Regions from separate parts of the Pseudoalteromonas sp. P80D2 genome, predicted to be linked through region 2. Evidence: predicted binding sites of a transcription regulator. Region 2 holds the regulator's gene; the other holds the start of a gene.
The links. Region 2 encodes LexA, which represses DNA repair genes until DNA is damaged. Its sites were predicted from a motif close to TACTGTATNNNNATACAGTA; they were not measured.

Region 1 (12,044 bases), on a different contig from region 2:
CTTCGCGCGATAGCGCAACACGCATTGAACGATGTGTGCCTTCCATTACGATGCCTGCACTTTGAAATGTATTTTTCTTATGACGTGCAAACTCTTTAAATCCTGCAACGAATAATGCTTCAACACCTGATGCACCACCAGGACGAGCAGATACTTCGTTATATAATTTACTTAAATCAATACCTGACCAAAACTTTTGCTCAAAACGCTTAGCGCCATTAAGTGCATCAGAAATCGCTTTTTTACGTTGAAAAATAATTGCCCATGACATTACCGACATACCGACTAATGCCAACATTACTAGCTGGACAAGTACACTGGCTTCTAGAATAAGATCTAAAAAGTTAAGCCCTGATCCCACGTTAAACTCCTAAAATAGATTTCTATGTAATTTGTTATATTTTTTACACTTGCATTTATTGACCACAATCATGGCCAAAAGTTACATCTAGTGTATCTAGTCAGTTATAAACTGACAACGCTCTTGCTGTGAATTAGCGGCAAATAACGGTAAAAAGCAATTTGCTTAGTTATTTTTTAGCCATATTAGGTTTTATCAACACATTTACGCATATTTTCACCTTAATAATAAGTCACTAGAATAGCTCTCAAAAGCAACCAAAACAGCCAAAAACACGACGTTTATTCATAAATTACGCATAAACACCCAAAAGCACTTTTGCAAATCTACTACAGAATACTTAAACTAATCCTGAATAAAGATCACAAAATTTATAAAAACCCTTTTATTCAGAAGGTTAAAAACAAAATAGTTACAAAGTGAACAAAAAGAAAACAATTCAATTTTTAGCTCACATTAGTTTTTTTTATCTGAAAATAAAATTTTTCTAGTTTGAAGAAAAATCCATCATTGCGTATTATTTACCTATACCGAGCTAGCAACCTCATGAAAGTTTCTTTCATCAAGCTCCGTTTTTAGCAATATGAAGTTTCGTATTGCTCTAGGTTTACTTAAATCGGGATAAAACCTTATTCAAGTAGACCGTAGTTCCCTGGATTACTTCCTTCAACTTGTTGTTTGCCCGCATCCTTATGCGGGCTTTTTTTTGCCTACACAAACGCCAATGAGAATACCTACCGATAACTTAACAGCATGTGAATTACAGATGTTAAAATGAGACAACAACCCACTGGTTAGTGGTTAGTGGTTAGTGGTTAGTGGTTAGTGGTTAGTGGTTAGTGGTTAGTGGTTAGAACAAAGTAAAACTAATATCATCTATAGCAAGCTTTTTGTTTAATTACACAAATAAAACCACCCTCTCGGTCAACTGAAATCTAACTTCTGAAGTCTAACTACTAAAAAACCTAACTTCTAATGTCTAACTACAAAAAACCCCGCTTCGCGGGGTTTTAGTTATTTCTCTGGCGTTAGCCCAAAGTGTAAATAAGCAATGTCTGAAACAAGTCGTCCGCGGGGGGTACGCTGAATAAAGCCTTGTTGAATTAAAAACGGCTCTATGACATCTTCAATGGTTTCTTTTTCTTCGCCAATTGCAGCCGCTAGGTTATCAAGGCCAACGGGGCCGCCCATAAATTTTTCGATAATAGCTAGCAAGTATTTTCTATCCATGTAGTCAAAACCGCTTTTATCGACATCAATCATATCGAGGGCTTGCTCTGCAACTGTGGCGTTCACTTTACCGTCTGATTTCACTTGGGTGTAATCACGAACGCGGCGTAATAAACGGTTTGCTATGCGCGGTGTACCGCGTGAACGCTTGGCGATTTCGGTTGCACCTTCATCACACATGGTTAAGTCTAAAAAGCTTGCTGAGCGGGCAACAATTTTTGATAAGTCTTCAACCGAATAAAATTCTAATCGCTGAACAATACCAAAACGGTCTCTAAGTGGTGAGGTGAGTGAGCCAGCACGAGTTGTTGCACCAATTAAAGTAAATGGCGGCAAATCAAGCTTTATTGAGCGTGCTGCAGGGCCTTCACCTATCATTATATCCAGCTGATAATCTTCCATTGCGGGATACAAAATCTCTTCGACTTGCGGGCTCAAGCGATGAATTTCGTCAATAAACAGTACGTCGCCTTCTTCAAGGTTCGTTAAAAGTGCGGCTAAATCGCCTGCTTTTTCGAGTACTGGCCCTGATGTTGTTTTAATATTAACGTTAAGCTCGTTAGCTACAATATTTGCAAGTGTGGTTTTACCAAGACCCGGTGGACCAAATATTAATAAGTGATCCAGCGCTTCACAACGATGGCGAGCTGCCTCGATAAAAATTTCCATTTGTTGCTTAACATGCGGCTGGCCTGTGTAATCGGTTAACAGCTTTGGTCGTATGGCACGGTCAACACTGTCTTCGTTACTTTGTTCACTCGCATCTATTAAGCGATCTGCTTCAATCATGGTTTACTCACAACATTGATTTTAGAGCTTCTTTAATTAGAACCTCGGTCGTCATATCTGGTTTGTTCACTGTTTTAACCGCCTTTTGTGCTTGCGGTAGCTTATAGCCTAATGCCACTAGTGCTGATACAGCGTCATCAGCAGCATTATTTGCCACTAGGGTATCATCACTTGATGGCTCAATGACGGCATTATCGCTAAATGGTGTAAATAAGTCATTACCCCAATCTTTGAGTCTGTCTTTCATTTCGAGCACTAAACGCTCAGCCGTTTTTTTACCAACACCCGGCAATTTTACCAGTGTGGTCGCATCTTCATTATTAACACAACTTACAAATTGCTGCGCCGACATACCCGATAAAATAGCTAGACCAAGTTTTGGCCCTACACCATTGGCTTTTAAAAGCTCTCTAAATAAAGCGCGCTCGGTTTTGTTGTTAAAGCCAAATAATAGCTGGGCATCTTCACGTACCACAAAATGGGTATAAATAATCGCTTGCTCACCCACTGCCGGTAAATCATAAAAGCAAGTCATGGGCATTTGTACTTCGTAGCCTACACCACTTACTTCAATAAGAATTTCTGGCGGCTGTTTTTCTACTAGTAAGCCATTTAATCGACCAATCATATTACTTCCTTAATCTTCCTCTTACGGTTTTGCTTGCACTGCCCGCAAGTTTTATTAAATTTTGTTCTGAGTGTGCATGACAAATAGCAATTGCTAAGGCATCTGCGGCATCGGCTTGAGGGGTACCTGGCAGCTTTAAAATGTTTTTAACCATATGCTGTACTTGAGACTTATCGGCGCCGCCATTACCTACAACGGCCTGCTTAATTTGCCTAGCTGAATACTCATAAACTGGCAGCTCTGCCATTGAAGCGCCAACAATCGCTGCACCACGTGCTTGACCGAGTTTAAGCGCTGAGTCTGGGTTGTGTGCCATAAACACTTTTTCGATAGCAAAACTGTCTGGTGAGAATTGCTCTACCAATTGACTGATCCCTTGGTAAATCATTTTTAAGCGTACCGGAAAATCGTGATCGGCCAATTTAATGCAGCCACTACCTAAATAAGTGAACTTAGCACCTTGGTGAGCAATCACGCCGTACCCTGTTAATCGTGAACCAGGATCAATCCCTAAAATAATCGCCAACTAACTGATCCGTCTATTATCATTATTATCTGCGGTTAATAATGCCAGAGCACTGTATAAATTACCAGTAACCAATTGCAATTCATAAAAAATGCCCGCAATTGCGAGCATTTTATAGCCAACCTTTAAGTAAGACATTTACGCGAGCGAGCGTAATAAGCCTTGGGTATTTTTTCGCATTGTTCGCGCTATCATCAAATAGCCCAAACATGCCACAAATAAGCCTCCGACGGCTGGGCCAATCACCCAAATGTGGGGGTGGAACTTACCTGCTAAATCGAACATTTGTTTTTGTACTATTAACAGAGCGATGTCACTGACAATGGCAGCGACTAAACCAGCAGTAACGCCTAATAGTAAAAACTCATATAAGGTGGCATTTTTAATTAAGCGCCCTTTAGCACCTAAAGTTCGCAAAATAACAATCTCTTGCATTCGCTCGCCTAAACTTGCTTGCACTTGCGAAATAAGTACTAAAGCGCCACAGGCAACCACAATCGCTAGTACAAAGCCAATCGCTAACGATACTTGCTCTATGGTTGAACGAATTTGTTTAATAAAACTCTCAACATCTATCACGTTAACCGTGGGGTATTGACGCATTAGCTCATTAAACTCTCGTTTTTTCTCTGCTTTAACATTTACTGATGAAATATAAGTAGCAGGAAAACTCGCAAGCACATCAGGGCTCAAAATAATAAAGAAGTTAGGTTTAAGCGTGGTCCAATTAACCTTACGCACACTGGTAATTTTTGCATCGAATGATTGTGCACCAATTAAGAAGGTAAGCGTATCGCCAATTTTTACATCAAGGCGTTCAAGCATCGACTCTTCTACCGATGCCTCAGCTACTGAGTCTTCACTAAACCATGCACCGTCGATAAGCTCGTTTTGATTAGGCAAGTCTTTACGCCAAGTTAGATTTAACTCACGGCCAATACCAGAGCGGGCTTCTTCATCTTTCTTTTCGTTATCTTCTTGCGATACTTCGCGGGCAACCAACTCACCATTTACGGCGTTTACACGGCCACGCACAACCGGATAGAAATCAGACGTTGGCATATCGTTTTGCGCTAAGAAGCTAGTTATAGGCTCTAACTCTTGCTCAGTAATGTTCACTAAAAATGAATTAGGTGCATTTTCAGGAAGCTGAGACTGCCAATCCGAAATCATGTCGTTCTTAAGTACAATTAAAAACAGTAATAACTTGATAGCCAAAGCAAAGCTAATTAATTGTACTGCATTCACATTGGCACGCTTTTGAATTGACGCAATCGCCAATGACCAACTGTTACCAGGGCTTAAACCGAGCTTTCGGCCACCACCAAAAATAACCTTTGATAAGCCAAATAACACAGCTATTAAAAATGCCGTCGAAAGGAACAAAATTGCACTAATTTTGATGTTGTTACTAAATAACCACATCAGTAAAAACACAGTAAGCGCCGACATAGTAAGGTGCACTTTACTTACTAATAAACGGTCGCCTAAGTTACGGCGAAGTACACGTAGCGGCGGAATATCAAATAAATCGAGTAGCGGTTTAATTGAAAACATAACCGCACAAATCACACCCGTGCTAATCGCAATGATCCAAGGTTTTGCCGATGCACTTGGCAATGCTGAGCCCATGGTTTGTGCCAAATAATCAGTGGCAACCGCTTGTAAACCATAACCAATCAGTAAACCGACAATCACCGACATTGAACATACAAGGCTCAAATGTAATAAATAGATTTTACGGATCATAGCGCGGCTACCGCCAAGCGTTTTCATCATTGCAACTGGGTCGTACTGACGCTCACAATACCGTTTTGCCGATACCGCAATAGCAACAGCTGCTAAAATAATGCCAAGTAAACCAGCTAGCAATAAATAGCTTTCGGCACGATTTAAACTATTAGAAATAGGTGACTGGCGGTCTTTAACACCATACCAACGCTGGTTTTCTTTCATTTGTGGTTTTAACCACGCATAGAAGTTATCTAAGTTGTCTTTGTCGCCAGCATAAAGTTGGCGGTAAAACACCCGGCTGCCCGGCTGAATTACCTCTGTAACAGCAATGTCTGCTTCATTGATTAAGATTCGCTGGCTGCTTGAAAATACATTAAACGGTGCATCTGGCTCTTCGGCTACAACATGACTAGCCGTAAACGTAGCAGCGCCAAGCTCTACTTTATCCCCCACCTTAATATTCAGCGCATAAAACACAGATTCACTTAACCACACTTCACCACGACTTGGAATGTCGTTTGTTACTTGTGGTTGGCCAGTCAGGCTGGTTTTTACTTTTAGCTCGCCTTTTAATGGATAGGTATTTGATACCGCTTTAACCGAGCCAAGTTGCATTTCGTCACCGGCAAATAACATGGTATCGAAGTAAGTTATTTTAGCGGTGCGTAAGTTATCTTGGTTGGCTTTATCTAAAAACTCAGCAGGTAAAGCATGGTTACTTGCTAAAACGCGATCAGCGGCAATAAAGGCACTGCTTTTTTCTTCAATACTTTGACCAATTCGGTCGGTAACCATAGACAGTGTTAAAACAGTGAGAACAGCTAAGGCTATTGCTGCACTGATCACTGTTAATTCGCCACGCTTAAACTCACGTGAAAACAGTTTTAGTGCTAATTTAGCCCACATTCGCTTGCACTCCTTCGTTTTCTTTTACAGTTACTAGCTGCCCTGCTTCAATATGTAAAATTTGCTGACACTTTTGTGCAAGCTGCTCATCATGGGTTACTAAAATGAGTGTCGTGCCGTGCTCTTTATTTAGTTCAAATAATAAAGACTCAATTAACTTACCGTTTTTGCTATCTAGGTTCGCAGATGGTTCATCGGCGAATAAAATTTTCGGTGTGCCAATAAATGCTCGCGCAATTGCTACACGTTGCTGCTCACCACCAGATAATTGCGAGGGGTAATGACCAACACGATGGCTTAAGCCTACTTTTTCGAGTAGCTCAAGTGCTTGCTGCTTAGCGTCTTTGCTACCCGCAAGCTCAGCGGGAAGCATTACGTTTTCAAGGGCTGTTAAACTTTGTACAAGCATGAAAGACTGAAACACAAAACCTACTTTTTCAGCGCGAAGTGCTGCCCGTGCTTCTTCATCTAATTCGTGTAATGCGGCTCCATCTAAATGGATACTACCACCGGTAGATTGGTCAAGGCCTGCTAATAAACTTAATAAAGTAGACTTACCCGAACCTGAGGTGCCTACCACTGCAACTGAGTCGCCCGACTTGACATTAAAGCTGATGTCACTGAGGATGGTCAGGTCGCCCTCAACCGTGGTGACCGTTTTAGAAAGTCCTTTAACTTGAATGATGTTTAATTGAGAAAGCGCTGACATATGATGCATCCAATCCTACGTTTTATATTCGTTTTACTGTTAGTAATCAAACCACTTACGGCAGCAGCTGACAACACAATTTTAATTCTAGGTGACAGTTTAAGCGCCGCTTACGGACTTAAACAAGAGCAAGGCTGGGTTAAATTGTTACAAGATAAGTACGATGAAAAAGACCAATCTGTATACCTAGTAAACGCCAGTATTAGCGGTGAAACCACAGGCGGTGCCCTAAGACGACTCGACGCGTTACTGAGCGAATTTGAACCCACTCATGTACTCATTGAGCTAGGCGGAAACGATGGTTTACGAGGTTTCCCTATTAAACGCCTGCAAACTAACCTACGTGATTTAATAACAAAAAGCCAACAAATCGGGGCGAAAACCGCCGTAATGGAAGTGCAAATTCCACCTAACTATGGCCCGCGTTATACCAAACTTTTCACCGATAGCTTTAAAACCATTGCCGATGAAACAGATTCCGAGCTCATGCCCTTTTTCATGCTAAGTATTGCAGGCCGTCCAGAACTTATGCAAAACGATAACCTGCACCCTAATGCCGATGCTCAGCCATTAATACGCGACTTTATGTACAAAACGATCAACGATTGGCTAGATTAACCTCTAGCCCATTGATTTAATGTGGATTACCTGAACAATAAACAAGCAATCGAACAGCGGAGATATTGATTTTTATAAAAAAAGCCGTACTATGGCTTGCAATGTCGGCATATAGCGCAGCTTGGTAGCGCACTGTCATGGGGTGTCAGGGGTCGCAGGTTCAAATCCTGCTATGCCGACCATTTTTCTACCCCCCAAACTCCCGCTCTATTATTTATCCCTCTGTGCTTCAAACTCCTTAAAAATACTGTTCACATTCACTTTTGCGCCAAGCTTTGCAGCGATTAAAAAGAGGCCTGCTAGTTTTCTGTGAACGAACAAGGCATCTACCGGTGGTGCATGCCAATGCTCTGAGGCGGTGCTCATTTTAAGGCCGAGTTCTTTAATGCGTTTTGGTAAGTCACTATTTGCAAAGTCATACTCACCTTGATGGCGCAGTGGCTCGCAGGCGAGTAGAAATATATCGACGACATTATCTATATATTCTTGAGCAAGCCCTTGTTGAAAATAGCCAATTTGCTGTGCTGCTGTTGCAACGCCTGCTCTGTCGTTACTAATCGCGGAAGATAATAACTGTAAGTAACCATCACTAATATGCTGAGGTAGTTCGCGGGTGGCGCCAAAATCTAAAAGTACTAAGCGTTGATTGTCGATTTGATATTGATAATTGGCAAAGTTTGGATCTGTTTGAACTAGTTTAAAGCTAAATAATTCACGTAAAAATAGGCTGAGTAACTGTTCAACCGCTTTATTACGCAGCGCTTGCTCAGTGTTTACTAGTTCATCTAGCTCTTGTCCTTCAACAAAATTCATTACTAAAACTTGAGAAGAACTAAGCGAATCTACTACATTAGGAATAAGGTAATTGTCGTCACCTTTTAAACACTCGCTGTAGCGTTTTAAATAATTAGCTTCTAATTCGTAGTCAGCTTCGTTTATAAGCTGTTGTTTTGCTTCATCGATAAGAGGCTGTATTTCTACCTCTTTAGGTAATAAGCCACTGAGCTTAAGAAGGTAAGCTAAGTTATCAACATCACTGGCAATGCCTTTTGCAATACCTGGGTATTGCACTTTAACTGCTAACTTTTCGCCCGATTCTCTGTAAGCAATATGCACTTGCCCTATTGATGCCGCAGCAAATGGTCTGAGTTCAAAATGCGATAATTGCTCTAACCACGCATCACCCCAATGCTCACGCATTACTTTAACTAGCTGCTTTTGCGGCATAGCTGTCGCCTCTGAACGCAGCCTTGCTAAAATTGCAGATAGCTCAGGAGTAAGTAATTCGCCACTATCCATAGATAACAGCTGGCCCAATTTCATTGCAGCCCCGCGAAGATTTGCAAGCTGTTCGGCAAAGCGCTGAATATTTTTTGGTTGTAACAATAACTCTTGTCGTGATGTTTGCTTGCCAGCCGCCCATGCTTTTGTGCCTTCAAACAACATATTTCCCGCCACTTTACCAGCTAAAGAGCCAAGCCGAACAGCGCGTGAAAACCGTGATGTTGGAACAGATTTTTGTTTATTACTCATAATGTTTCACACTATTAACTTAATGCTTTGAATACGTTGATTGCTCGGTTTTAGATCCACTTTAGCTTTTTACAATCTTTTGCCCATTAGCATAAAACTAAAAAAGCCGCATGGTTTCCCGATGCGGCTATTTATTTAGATTAACAACTTAATAAATCGTTTTATTGAGTGTTACTGCTTACCAGACATCAACTGTTCCATCAGTTGGCTAAAGTCAAAGCTCGCTGCTTTTTGCAGTGGTGGATATTCAGTCAATGACTTAATGTGTTCACCAAGTAGATGTTGCACAGGCTCATTTAACCATTGCTTAGCTTGCACAATGTCTGAACGGTCTGTTAGGCCATCAAAGCTTTCAAACGGGTCCATACGTAAGTTATAGATGATCGGGAACTTTTGCTTCTCATACTGAGCGTAATAGTTTTCGCTCGTTTCGAAATGAAGTTTCCACTGCTTATAACGCACAGCCTTGATGCTTGATTCGTAATAATAAAGGAAACTATCACGCGCACTTTCGTCTGTTTTACCTAACCAATAATCTAAGTTATTTACGCCATCAATCGGTTGCTTATGCTCTTTAAGGGCTTTTTTCGCGATATTTGGTTCACCCGCTGCTGCTGCAAGGGTTGTGTAAATATCCATGTGCGATTGAATACCCGTTAGTATCGTATTTGCAGGGACTTTACCTGGCCAACGAACAATCATAGGAACGCGTACGCCGCCTTCGTAAGTTGTCATCTTTTCACCACGGAAAGGTGTTGTACCGCCGTGTAATCGAGCGCTGTGCTCAGGACCATTATCTGTTGAGTAAATAACGATAGTGTTATCAAGTACACCCATATCATCTAGCGCAGCCATTAACTCACCCACTTGCTGGTCATGTTCAATTAGGCCACTGCCGTATAAATCATGCTCTGTGGTGTACTCTTCAGCTAAATAACGACTTTCGTCACTTAAACGCGTATACATGTGCATACGACTTGGGTTAAACCAAACAAAGAAAGGTTTATCAGCTTTTTTTGCACGCTTGATAAAATCTAGGCTCGCAGCCATAAACTCTTTATCTACGTTTTTCATACGTTCGCGAGAAAGCTGGCCGGTATCTTCAATTTTTTGTTTACCTACTTTACCAAAACGTGGATCAACCGTTTTATCATCTACATTAGTTGCGTAAGTATGTAAAACACCTCGCGTACCATACTTTTTGAAAAATTCAGGGTCTTTTGGATAATCACGTTGCTCGAATTCTTCTTGCGTATTTAAGTGATATAAGTTTCCAAAAAATTCATCAAAACCATGAACGGTTGGTAAGTGCTCGTTGCGATCACCTAAGTGGTTTTTACCAAATTGACCTGTAGCGTAACCTTGCTCTTTAAGAACCTCAGCAAGGGTATAAGAGCCCGCTTTTAAACCAAGCTCTGCGCCTGGTCTGCCAACAGTTGTCATGCCACTACGGATTGGGTACTGGCCGGTAATAAGGGCAGCGCGACCAGCAGTACATGATGGTTGTGCATAGTGATCGGTAAACATTGCACCTTCATGGGCAAGTTTATCAATATTTGGGGTTTTATAACCCATGGTACCAAGCCCATATGCACTGACGTTTTGCCAGCCTACATCATCGGGGAATATTATGAGGATATTGGGCTTATCTTTAGCAAAAGCGACAGAGCTTGCTAAATACAAAGCAGCAGATGCTACGGCGAGTAGTTTTTTCATAACAGCAGTCCTTCGTGTATTGTAATAAAATACTATGTGATTTAGTTTTAAAACTGATAGTACCTATTTTTAGTTTACTAAACATACTGCTTACCGCAATTAATTATTATCAAAAAATAAAAAAAAACCGCATGGTTTCCCAATGCGGTTTCATAAAATGACTAAAAATTAAGCCTATTTAATTACTTCTAAGCCACCCATGTAAGGGCGTAATACTTCTGGTACAACAATTGAGCCGTCTGCTTGTTGGTAGTTCTCTAAGATTGCTACCAGTGTACGACCAACCGCTAAACCAGAACCATTTAGTGTATGAAGTAGCTCTGGCTTTTTCTCGCCTTGACGACGGAAACGCGCTTGCATACGACGTGCTTGGAAATCAACCATGTTTGAACATGATGAGATTTCACGATAAGTGTTTTGTGCAGGTAACCATACTTCTAAATCGTAAGTTTTTGCTGCACCAAAGCCCATATCACCCGTACATAAAATCACTTTACGGTATGGAAGTTCTAATGCTTGTAAGATTTGCTCAGCGTGACCTGTTAGCTCTTCGAGCGCTTGCATTGAATCTTCTGGTTTTACTAGTTGTACTAATTCAACTTTGTCGAATTGGTGCTGACGAATAAGACCACGTGTATCACGGCCATAGCTACCCGCTTCACTACGGAAACAAGGCGTATGCGCTGTTAAACGAATTGGTAAGTCGCTTTCGTCGTAAATTTCGTCACGAGCACTGTTCGTAAGTGGTACTTCAGCAGTAGGAATTAAGCTAAAACCTGGTTGTTGCTGGCCGTCGTCATCCACTAAACCTAAAGTGTGAAATAAGTCACCAGCAAACTTAGGTAATTGGCTTGTGCCGTATAAGCTTGCGCTATTAACAAGGTAAGGCACATACATTTCTGTATAGCCGTTTTGCTCTGTGTGCGTATCAAGCATGAACTGCGTAAGAGCACGGTGCATACGTGCAACTTGACCACGCATAACAGTAAAACGTGCGCCACTGATTTTAACGCCCATTTCAAAGTCTAGGCCGTTTACGTCTTGACCAACATCAACGTGATCTTTTACTTCAAAGTCATATGACTTAGGCGTACCCCAGGTTGAAATTTCAACGTTTTGATCTTCGTCTTCACCTACTGGTACAGACTCATCAGGTAGGTTTGGAATAGCAAGCGCAATTTGCTTAAGCTCTTCAAGTACTGCGTCTTGCTCTGCTTTAACGCTGTCTAGTTGATCGCCAAGATTACTGACTGAATCAAGCAGCTGTTGTGCTTTTTCGTGCTCGCCTTTCGCT
Region 2 (12,044 bases):
TCCCAGGCAGGCACAATGTGCTCCCACTCTATTCTTTTTGCGCGAGCATTCTCTTTTCCTGAACGGGTGACAGAGTTTCTAGGAATATAACCACACGCATCAGGGTCTGGCACAAGTTTTTTACCTTGGCGCTTGATATCGCAACCACAATATAAGCTTTTACTATTGCTTGGTAGGTTCTTAATTAAATGCTTTTTGGCACTGTAAAAGCTCGAAAATTCTTTAGCGGATATAGGAAAAGTGAAAATAAAACAAAGGGCTAAGTATAGAAATAAACGCATATCCATCACATCAGTGAACTACAGGAACAGCTATTCTAGAGCGACTATTCTAAAAAGGAAAAGTTTTTCAACTCAGCTATAGTTGTTAGGCCGTTTTTATTAAAGGAATTACAACCATGTTATTAGGTGCTTTTTCTGTAAGTCTAAATGTAAAAGATATTCGTGCTTCAAAGCAGTTTTATGAAAAGCTAGGTTTCAAAGAGTTTGCTGGGGAGATAGAACAGCATTGGCTAATAATGAAAAACGGTGAACATTTGATAGGTTTGTTTCAAGGTATGTTTGATAAAACCATGCTGACCTTTAACCCTGGGTGGGATCAAAATGCTGAAGCTTTGGATGAATTTGCAACCTTTGAGCAATTAGCTGCACAATTTCAGCAACAAGGATTAGAAATACAAAAGGCCGGTGACGCGAGTTTTATTATCACCGACCCAGATGGCAATCCTATTTTGATTGACCAACACGTGTAGCTGGCTTTTTACGTTTAATTCGAACGTTTTGTAGTAACAAGAGAACTCCTGTAATACAAAATAGTACGCTGGTGGCTGAGAAGCTGATGAGTAGTGGATTGTTAAAGTTCTCACGCTCATCATAATCCATAATGTGTAGCATCCAGAAAAAGTCGAAAATGCGCCACAGGGTGCTGCGCACAGTTATAACTTTACCGGTTTGGCTATCTAAATATAAGGTTGTTGTTAACCAATCATCGAAGCTAATTTGCCAAACATTGGCTTTGTGACCGACTTCTCTAGGCCCTTTTGTTAATAACTGCGCTTGCGTTATTTTTGCGTCAATAAGCAGGTGAGCTTGGGCATTTTCAATGATTTGCGCTTTACTCGGTGCAGGCATTTTAGCACCTGTTCTGCCATCAAAAATAAACGTACCGCTAAAGGATGTAACTTCTATAATCGGGGTATTTAAAAAATGGCTATATTTAATACCCTCGATTTGCTCGAATTGCGCTGTTATTTTATCAATTGAAGCAGGGTAGTCCGACAATAAAAATGGGCTACTTAAACTGCGATTAGCCAGATGCTTACCATGCACTTTTTCAAGTGGTAATGAGCTCATTACCAGCCCACCTAAGAGCCAAAAAAAGATCTGCAAAGCAAGTAAGTAGCCAAGCCATTTATGCCCTTTACGAGCATACTTAAACAGGCGTTTATTCATTATTACCCCGTTATTATTGTTATGTGGGCGCTATTTTAGGTTGTTTAGCTAGATTGCCAATGCGGCATAATGTCGCATTAACTGTATTCTAGATTTGGTATATATACAAAACTGAGTTAAAGTTTCAGTCGATATAAATAGAGGGTAAAAACGAGAGTATGTCGGAAATTCAATTTTTAAATGTAGATCTGGAGCTTGAGTCAAAGCACGATATAAGTGCGCTTGTTGCTGATTTGAAGAAAAACGCCATGGTTTTACATTATGACCAAGATGAATACCGCCAACTAGCACGTATTGAAGCAACCGCAGATATCAGCTCTCCAGATAAAGCAATTAACCAGCTTTGCGAGCTTATTGAGTCTTGCTCGCGCAATGCATTAAAACAGTGGTTATCGTGCTCAAAGCGTACATTTGATATAGGCTTTGAATCAGGTAATTCGCCTAAATGCTTTAACCAACCCCTGCATGCCGATACCTTGTTACGTATCTCTGCAATTGGCGCAGGGATTGAAATTACTATTTATCCTGTCGAAAAATAGCCAGAATTTATCGCTCTACAACAGCTGCGGTCATTCTTGATACGCAGCAAAGCTCTCCTGCGGCATTGGTAATTTTAATATCCCAAACAGAAGTTCGCTTACCTAAATGCAGCGGCCTCGCAGTTGCTGTTAACGTTCCTTTGCGTGACGCTTTCATGTGGTTGGCATTAATTTCTTGGCCAACAGCATAAAACTTATTGAAATCAACCACGAAATTGGCTGCATAGCTTGCCACTGTCTCTGCTAATACAATGTTTGCTCCGCCATGGACCATGCCCATAGGGTTATGATGCTCAGGAATAGCAGGCATGGTTGCCATTAAATAATCATCGCCAATTTCAGTTACCTCAATGCCCATAGTTTTCATTAAAGTGCCTTGACCGGTAATCCCTTGTTCCAGCTCTTTGCAAAGCTCTAACGTGATTGGTTGGTGCCAAATACTCATTGTGTTTCCTTAGCCTGCTAATTAAAGATAATACCTTATGGCATCTTTCGGTGTGGTTCAATGTTAGTTTTGTAGCAATATGATGGAGTTAATTTAAATTTGCGATTTTCAAATAACTGTATATACTCACAGTTAAATGTACTGTATGGAAAACCAGTTGTATGCGCCCATTAACTAAACGCCAATCGCAAATTTTAGAACTAATTAAAGTCTTTATTAAAGATACAGGCATGCCACCTACGCGTGCTGAAATAGCTCAAACATTGGGTTTTAAAAGTGCCAACGCTGCTGAAGAACACCTAAAAGCACTGGCAAAAAAAGGCATGATCAAAATGAAGCCAGGGGCGAGTCGCGGTATTCAGTTAATTGAAGAAGATGAGCCAGAGCAACTAGGCTTACCTTTAATTGGCCGTGTTGCAGCTGGTGAACCTATTTTGGCGCAAGAGCATGTTGAAAGTCACTGCCAAGTTGATCCTTCATTATTTAAACCTGCTGCCGATTTCTTACTGCGTGTAAATGGTATGAGTATGAAAGACATTGGTATTATGGATGGCGATTTGCTTGCAGTACACAGAACACAAGTTGCTGAAAACGGGCAAGTAGTTGTAGCTCGAGTCGATGAAGATGTAACAGTTAAGCGTCTAGAAAAAGCGGGTCGCAAAGTACTTTTACACGCTGAGAACGAAGAGTTTTCGCCTATTGAGGTTGACCTTGAGCATGAGTCGTTCAACATCGAGGGGTTAGCGGTAGGTGTTATTCGTAACGCTGACTGGATGTAAACGTTCCCAATTTGGTGCATTAAATTGACTCAATTTGGTGCGCCACTGAAATTTTACTACTTAATTAGGATTTGTGAATCCTTACTCTTCATTTAAAGCCTTATATAGCGCAGTTTTCCTCTCTTTTTACATTTCGTTCTTACTCCTAAACATTAAATAAAGCGCTGATTATAGTTGTTATTTCTGCACCAAAATAAACATTTATTATCATTAAAACTTGCTTATTGGTCATTTTTTAACTAATTGGTTAATACACTGTATTAACACCTAATTAATAAAAAGACACAAAAATGTGCGAGGTGTTAGTCATGGGGTCGGTATCATAAGTGGGTCAAAATGATACGTAGTCGCTCTGAACAATAAGAAAAACGAATGGGCACCTTGTTGTATCGCCTTTTCGCTTTGCGTCTTGCAATAGCATCTAAAGGAGCCGTCACATGGGTAAACTGCGTTACGCCTTGTGGCTTATATTGTTTGCACTTCCTGAGCTTGCATTGGCAAATAGCCAATACAATATGCGTAAAGGGGTGACCGATATAAGTAATAATGTTTATGAGTTACACATGACGATATTTATTATCTGCTGTGTAATCGGCATCATCGTATTTGCGGTGATGTTTTGGGCTTTAATACACCACCGTAAATCCAAAGGGGCCAAGCCTGCCCAATTTCATGAAAGTACAAAAGTTGAAATACTTTGGACTGCTATTCCATTTGTCATCTTAATCGCCATGGCTGTGCCTGCCACAAAAACCTTAATTGCCATGGAAGATGCCTCTAAAGCCGATATCACCATTAAAGTGACTGGCTCACAATGGAAGTGGCATTACGAGTACATGGGTGAAGACATTGCTTATTACTCGATTCTATCTACTCCTAAAGATCAAATAGACAACCAAGCAGAGAAAACTGAGCATTATTTGCTTGAAGTAGATAAACCGCTAGTACTTCCTATCAATAAGAAAGTGCGCTTTTTAATGACCTCAGACGATGTAATTCATTCATGGTGGGTGCCTGATTTTGCGGTTAAAAAGGACGCAAATCCTGGGTTTATCAATGAAGCGTGGACACGTATTAACGAGCCAGGTGTTTACCGTGGCCAATGTGCTGAGTTATGCGGTAAAGATCATGGCTTTATGCCTGTTGTGGTGAAAGCCTTACCTGAAGATGAGTTTGCTAATTGGCTTGCAGATGCCAAGCAAGAAAAAGCCAATGCGGCTGCAGCAGATGCTGCTTTGCTTGATCAAACATTACCTAAAGAAGAGCTTATGGTCTTAGGTGAGCAAGTGTATATGGCAAGCTGTGCTGCATGTCACCAACCTACTGGTATGGGCTTACCGGGCGTTTTTCCAGCGCTTAAAGGCAGCCCGATTGTATTAGGTGATGTAAAAGATCACATAGATATCGTGTTACACGGTAAGCCTGGCACAGCAATGCAAGCGTTTGATAAACAGCTTTCAATTAAGCAACTTGCTGCGGTTATTACTTATAAGCGAAACGCGTGGGGTAATGATACCGGCGATGTTATCCAACCGAGTCAAATTCAAGCCGCGATTGATGCAGCAGCGGAGGCGAACTAATGAGTAATGTTATTAACGAGCAAGCAACAGGGCATGCGCATCACGACCATCATCATCCAGCTAAAGGTTTTAAGCGCTGGCTATACACTACCAACCATAAAGACATTGGTAGTTTATACCTGATTTTTTCACTCACCATGTTTTTAATTGGTGGAGCGATGGCAATGGTGATCCGCGCTGAACTGTTTCAGCCTGGATTACAGTTAGTCGACCCGCACTTTTTCAACCAAATGACTACCGTACATGGTTTGATCATGGTGTTTGGTGCTGTTATGCCTGCATTTACTGGGCTTGCAAACTGGATGGTACCTATGATGATAGGCGCACCAGATATGGCCTTACCACGTATGAATAACTGGAGCTTTTGGATTTTGCCATTTGCATTTTTAATCCTATTGGCTTCGTTACTTATGCCTGGTGGTGGTCCTGCGTTTGGTTGGACTTTCTACGCACCACTATCAACAACTTACAGCAACGATAACACTGCACTTTTTGTGTTTGCCGTACATATCATGGGTATCAGCTCAATTATGGGGGCGATTAACGTTATCGTGACTATCGTCAACCTAAGAGCGCCAGGTATGACGTGGATGAAGCTGCCGCTATTTGTTTGGACATGGTTAATCACTGCATTCTTGTTAATTGCTGTTATGCCAGTTCTAGCAGGGGCGGTCACTATGGTGTTGACCGATAAATACTTTGCAACCAGCTTTTTTGATGCAGCCGGTGGGGGCGACCCTGTGATGTTCCAGCACATTTTCTGGTTCTTCGGTCACCCTGAAGTGTACATCATGATTTTGCCGGCCTTTGGCATTATATCGACTATCGTACCTACCTTCTCGCGCAAAAAGCTATTTGGCTATGCGTCTATGGTGTATGCAACTTCATCGATTGCGCTGCTAAGTTTTATCGTTTGGGCACATCATATGTTTACCACTGGGATGCCTGTGGCTGGCGAGTTGTTCTTCATGTACGCCACCATGCTGATCTCAGTGCCAACGGGCGTTAAAGTGTTTAATTGGGTGGCCACCATGTGGCGAGGTTCGATTAGCTTCGAAATTCCGATGATGTTTGCCATCGCCTTTATTGTGTTATTCACCTTAGGTGGTTTCTCTGGCTTGATGCTTGCGATTACACCAGCAGATTTTCAGTATCACGATACCTATTTTGTGGTGGCTCACTTCCATTATGTGCTTGTGACGGGGGCTGTGTTCTCAATTATGGCGGGAGCCTATTATTGGCTACCGAAATGGACTGGCAACATGTACAACGAAACGCTGGCGAAATGGCATTTTTGGTTATCGCTAATCAGTGTCAACGTGTTGTTCTTCCCTATGCACTTTGTTGGCCTTGCTGGTATGCCGCGTCGTATTCCTGATTATGCTCTGCAATTCGCTGACTTTAACGCCATTATCAGTATTGGTGGTTTTGCATTTGGCTTATCGCAACTGTTGTTTGTATTGGTGGTATTTAAATGTGCTCGAGGTGGCGAAAAGGCACCTGCCAAAGTATGGGATGGAGCTGAAGGTTTAGAGTGGGAAGTCGATTCTCCAGCGCCTTATCACACCTTTGAAACACCGCCGGAGATTAAGTAATGAACCATGCACCTTTGCTAAAAAAACTGCTGATTACATGCTTGCTCATGTTCGCATTTGCTTTTGCAATGGTGCCGCTTTACGACGTGTTTTGCGACGTTACAGGGTTGAATGGTAAGCCATCATTAGAAAAAGCGAGCGCGAGTGAATCAATAAATACACAGCGCCAAGTTGATGTCAGCTTTACCACTCACGCCCAAAGCGGCGCGCCATTTAAGGTGCAGTCTGAGCAATACAGCGTGGCGGTACAACCAGGTGCCATGCGTGAAGTTAAATTCTCAGCAAAGAACACCAGTAATGAAGACAAAGTCATGCAAGCAATTCCATCAGTATCACCGGGTAAAGCGGCAAAGTACTTACATAAAATAGCCTGTTTTTGCTTTGATCAGCAGCCAATGAAAGCCGGTGAAGAAATGGAATTTACCTTGTTGTTTTATGTTGATACTGAGTTACCCGACGACGTTGAGGAACTGACGTTGTCGTATACCGTGTTTGATATTAGCGGGCATGTTGTGGCTAAAAACGATTAAAAGCCGCCAAGCTAATTGCTAATTGGGAGCAAACAAAATGAATCAAAATTATGAAAAATACTATGTTCCAGCCGAGAGTCCTTGGCCAATAGTTGGTGCCATCGCGATGTTTTTAATTGCTGTCGGTGCTGGTTTAACTGTGATGCAAGTAAGTGGTGAGGGCAGTAGTGGCCAGTATGTCTTGTATCTAGGCATTGCCATATTAATTTATATGGTTTTTAGTTGGTTTAGAAACGTTATTGAAGAGTCTCATAAAGGGCTTTACTCAGCACAAATGGACCGCTCATTCAGACAAGGTATGAGCTGGTTCATATTCTCTGAGGTTATGTTCTTTATGGCATTTTTTGGCGCTCTTTTTTACGCACGTATGATTTCGGTGCCTTGGCTTGGTGGTGCTGGTAATAATGCCATGACCAACGAAGTGCTCTGGCCAACCTTTGAAGCCGTATGGCCGTTATTAACTACGCCAGCGGGCGAGACCACACAGGCTATGGGTTGGCAAGGTCTACCTCTGATCAACACGCTTATTCTGCTTACCTCATCGGTCACAATTCACTTTGCTCATGTTGCGATAGAAAACAATAAGCGCGGCGCCCTAAAGGTATTTTTATCTTTAACCGTGCTGTTAGGTGTGATTTTCCTTGGCTTACAAGTTTACGAGTATATGCATGCTTACCAAGATTTAGGTTTGACCTTAGATGCGGGCGTTTATGGGAATACCTTTTTCTTGTTAACTGGCTTTCACGGTATGCACGTGACACTAGGCACCATTATTTTATTTGTGGTGCTGCTCAGAATTTTTAAAGGCCACTTCACGAGTGAAAAGCATTTTGCCTTTCAAGCGGCTGCTTGGTATTGGCACTTTGTTGATGTGGTGTGGTTGTGTTTATTTGTGTTTGTGTACGTGCTGTAGCTTTGTGAAGCGGCGACGGGTTGGTGTGAATAAAGCCCAATTTCATTGCGGCAATGATGAGCACCAGCACAATACCTGAAAACAGCACTCGACGACCTAAGTAATGCGACATGGGTTTCGAGTGCTCTTTTGCTGACATCATCACAAACAGTGCTCTAAATAGGTTGAACAGAATATAAAGTAATAACAAAACAATAATGATTTTAATCATATTAGGTATTCCAAATGCAGTTAATTTTATGGCGTAAACAAAAGCTTAGCTCAATTATCGCAATTTGCGTTGTGATACTTGCAGTGCTTATTTGTTTGCGACTAAGCGTTTGGCAATACCAGCGAGGCGAGCAAAAACAGCAGCAACTAAGCCAGTTAGCCGTTTCGAAAGAGCAAGGCGTTTTGAGCTGGCAAGAACTGCAAAATTTACCTAGTGAGCTGAACAAAACGGGCTTGCAAGTCAAAGTCTCTGGCGAGGTAAATAAACAACATTACTGGCTGCTTGATAATCAAATTTATCAGGGGCAAGTGGGCTATGACTTACTAGTAGCGATGACAATTGCAGGTGAAACCGCGCCTTTAATCGTTAACTTTGGTTGGCTAAAAGCTCCAACAAACCGTAGCCAGTTGCCAACCGTTGTGTGGCCAGAATCAACAAGCTTTACGGCTACTGTGCAATTAAAACAAGGCAACTTACAAGGCTTCACACTTGCCGATGAGATTGGTGCAGAACAAGGTTGGCCTAAGCGTATTCAAGGCATCGACTTAGCAATTTTTAGTGCTCAATTAGCAAAGCCCTTACAAGACTTTATTGGTTATCGCAATGAAGCAGATGGTATTGCAACCCCGCATTACCAGAGTGTCGTGATGGGGCCAGAAAAACATTACGCCTATGCCGTGCAGTGGTTATTAATCGGCTTAGCGTGTGTTGTTATTGCTTATTTTGCGATGAGAAGGAGAGGTTATGAAAATAAACCCGCTTAGTTTATTCGTTTTATGCTGTTTTGTGCCGCTGGCACTTGCTTATGCAGCATTAAAGCTTGAGTGGTTACCGAGTGGTTCGAGTAATCATGGTGAGCTTTTAAGCGAAGAAGTTAAATTAGCTGATTGGCAACAAGGCGATCCTAAACAATGGACAATTGCGCTTAATTACCCAAAAGAGTGCAGTGAAGTTTGTGCAAACCAATTAGCCAGTCTAGATAACCTATATGTCGCTTTAGGTAAAAATCAGCAAAAAGTGGATGTGGCGGTACTGACAAATCAACAGCAGGTATCGGCAAATTGGCGTCAATTAGCAGTAAGTCCTGCGCTCAAAGCGGGAGACTTATACTTGGTTGATCACATGGGCTTAGTGGTTTTGCATTACCCCTACACGGCTGAGCCAGAACAAAACAGACTGATTCAAAAAGGCTTACTTAAAGACTTAAAGAAACTACTTAACTATGCGCGTTCAAGTTAAACCTCATTAAGGGGATAAAGATGTATAAAAATTATAAATATTTAGTCTTAATTACGGTTTTCTTCTCTATCTTAGTTGTTGGGCTTGGTGCCTATACACGGCTGAGTGATGCTGGGCTTGGTTGCCCTGACTGGCCTGGTTGCTATGGATTTTTAACTGTGCCAAAACATGAAACTGCTTTGTTACATGTTGAACAAAACTACCCTGATATGATGTTTGAAGCAGCAAAAGCATGGAAAGAAATGATCCATCGCTATTTTGCCGGTGCCCTTGGTTTACTTATTTTAGCCTTGTTTGTTTTTGCCTGGTTAAAACGCCAATATCCAAATACGCCGGTTAAACTGCCATTAGCACTATTATTATTGGTGGTATTCCAAGCCGTATTGGGCATGTGGACTGTCACTATGAACCTACAGCCTTTGGTTGTTATGGGGCATTTGCTCGGCGGTTTTAGTATCTTGTCGTTGCTGTTTTTATTGTATCTACGTTTAAAGACCGACCCTGTTGCTAGCAGTGATAGCGGCGCAAAGCCATATTATCAGTTAGCGCTGGTGGGCTTGGTGGTGCTAATACTGCAAATTGCGTTGGGTGGCTGGCTTGCAGCAAATTACGCCGCTCCGCATTGTAATGGCTTACCGCTGTGTAGCTACGGACAACCGTTTTCTTTGAAGAGTGTGTTTCAGCTACCGCTTGAGCACAGCACCTATGAATATGGCGTTTTATCGCAGCAGGCGCGTATGTCTATTCATCTGCTACACCGTATTTGGGCGCTGGTTACTTGTGTGGTGTTAGCGCTGATCATGTGGCGCATATATTCACGCTGTTACTCTCGAAAAATTAAGCACTGCACAGTCACTGTATTAATCGCTTTGTTGTGCCAAATCTGTTTAGGTCTAGCTGTTGTGCACTGGCACTTCCCATTAAGTGTAGCGCTTGCGCACAACCTAATGGCCGCATTGTTACTGCTTAGCATGGTAAGACTATGCTTCCACTTAAAAATAAGAACCTAGGAGGCTGTGATGGCATTATTACTAAGCTCAGAAAAATCATTATTTATTCAAAGCTCAGAGTTACTTAAAGATTACTTAGCTATCAGTAAATTTAAAGTAGTTGCCATGCTTGTACTAACTGCTTGGGTTGGTTTGGCATTGGCTCCCGATGTTGGGCGAGGGGTATTTGTGCAGCTTGCAAGTTTGCTAGGTATTGGCTTGCTGTCGGCTGCTGCTGCCGTGATCAATCATGTTGTTGATAGTGAAATCGACAGCAAAATGGCACGTACACGTCATCGTCCTGTGGCAAAAGGTCGGCTCAGTAAACAACATGCTTTGAGCTTTGCTGCAACTATAGGAATACTAGGCTTTGTTATGCTTATGGTATGGGCGAATACGCTCACCGCCATTCTTACTTTGTTTGCGCTTGTCGGCTATGCCTTTATTTACACCTCATTTTTAAAGCGTGCCACACCGCAAAATATTGTTATTGGTGGTTTGGCAGGTGCTATGCCGCCGTTGCTAGGGTGGGTGTCTGAAACAGGCCATATGGCTGCGGCTCCTTGGCTGTTAGTGATGATTATATTTACTTGGACCCCACCACATTTTTGGGCATTAGCGATTGCACGTAAAAGCGATTATGAGCGGGCAAAGATTCCTATGTTGCCTGTTACTCACGGTATCGAATTTTGTAAAACCTGCGTTGTTGGCTACAGCATTTTGCTTGCTTTGGTATGTGTGTTGCCTTATTTAATTGGCATGTCAGGGCTAATTTACTTACTAGGAGCAAGCGTTTTAAACGCGATATTCATTTATAAAGCGTTAAAACTAAAAATTGCCCCAAAAGATGATACAGCAATGGACTTATTTCGTTTTTCAATCGTGCATTTAATGCTACTCTTTATCGCCTTATTCATTGATAAATGGTTAGTTTTATGACGCGAATCGTCGCTTTTTTATGTTTCAGTGCGGTATTGTTTGTAACCGGTTGTGGTAAAAACAACACCGCTCCTGAAGTCGAAGCACTGGTTTATGAGCAAGCAAAGCTGATTAGTCCGTTTTTATTAACCGATCAACATGGTGCGCCCGCTGATAACAGTCAGTTTATGGGGCATTGGAATTTGGTCTTTTTAGGCTACACCAGTTGCCCTGATATATGTCCAATGACATTGGCGAAACTAACGGCAGTACAAAAGCAGTTAAGCCAAGATTACAAAGTGCAGGTATGGTTTGTTGCCGTTGACCCAAAGCGTGATACAACCGAAAAACGCAAAGCCTACATTGATTACTTTAATCCTGATTTTCTTGCAGTATCAGGCCCACACAAACAGCTTTTTCCATTTGTCAGAGAGCTTGGCTTAATTTACGCAATTAACGATAGTGATGAGCAAGAGTATGCAGTTGATCATAGCGCGTCGGTAGTGATGGTTGATGGCGATGGCTCGGTACGTGCGATTTTTAAGCCTGAATTTAAACAAGGCAGCGTGCCATTAATAAACGCCACAACTTTGACTGAAGAGTTCAAAAAAATAGCAGATTATTACGCAAAGTAAACTTTCTTGGTTAAGGGAGTCATTTTCCGCAAAAGAAAAGCTTCCTTTTTTGATATAAATGTCTAAGCTACTAAAAAATTTTACTATTTTTTGATTCAAATTATGGCATTTTTATTTAGTCAGTCTAAGCTTTTGTTATGAATTGTTTAAAGCAGGGAAGGTATAAGTAATGTTAAAGCTCCCTACAGAATTAGCTATTAGTCAGGTCGAAACACTCCAT

Region 1: ruvC (crossover junction endodeoxyribonuclease RuvC) is a predicted target of LexA. The motif match lies at 3,585-3,604, and genes of this name have one in related genera.

Annotation. Positions count from the first base shown of each region.
Region 1 is NZ_JAZDAR010000017.1:88,899-100,942, forward strand. It holds gene tolQ (protein TolQ) at 1-361, opposite strand, end outside; gene ruvB (Holliday junction branch migration DNA helicase RuvB) at 1,376-2,380, opposite strand; gene ruvA (Holliday junction branch migration protein RuvA) at 2,388-3,008, opposite strand; gene ruvC (crossover junction endodeoxyribonuclease RuvC) at 3,010-3,534, opposite strand; gene VRK28_RS01445 (ABC transporter permease) at 3,673-6,174, opposite strand; gene VRK28_RS01450 (ABC transporter ATP-binding protein) at 6,164-6,883, opposite strand; gene VRK28_RS01455 (arylesterase) at 6,884-7,501, shown strand; tRNA gene VRK28_RS01460 (tRNA-Pro) at 7,607-7,683, shown strand; gene VRK28_RS01465 (ABC1 kinase family protein) at 7,712-9,034, opposite strand; gene VRK28_RS01470 (arylsulfatase) at 9,206-10,750, opposite strand; gene serS (serine--tRNA ligase) at 10,925-12,044, opposite strand, start outside.
Region 2 is NZ_JAZDAR010000037.1:83,742-95,785, reverse strand. It holds gene VRK28_RS10725 (endonuclease) at 1-281, opposite strand, end outside; gene VRK28_RS10720 (VOC family protein) at 398-751, shown strand; gene VRK28_RS10715 (hypothetical protein) at 726-1,451, opposite strand; gene VRK28_RS10710 (hypothetical protein) at 1,610-1,990, shown strand; gene VRK28_RS10705 (PaaI family thioesterase) at 1,998-2,435, opposite strand; gene lexA (transcriptional repressor LexA) at 2,597-3,214, shown strand; gene coxB (cytochrome c oxidase subunit II) at 3,652-4,794, shown strand; gene ctaD (cytochrome c oxidase subunit I) at 4,794-6,389, shown strand; gene VRK28_RS10685 (cytochrome c oxidase assembly protein) at 6,389-6,919, shown strand; gene VRK28_RS10680 (cytochrome c oxidase subunit 3) at 6,957-7,832, shown strand; gene VRK28_RS10675 (DUF2909 domain-containing protein) at 7,732-8,043, opposite strand; gene VRK28_RS10670 (SURF1 family protein) at 8,058-8,807, shown strand; gene VRK28_RS10665 (hypothetical protein) at 8,788-9,282, shown strand; gene VRK28_RS10660 (COX15/CtaA family protein) at 9,303-10,292, shown strand; gene cyoE (heme o synthase) at 10,302-11,210, shown strand; gene VRK28_RS10650 (SCO family protein) at 11,207-11,824, shown strand; gene VRK28_RS10645 (STAS domain-containing protein) at 11,994-12,044, shown strand, end outside.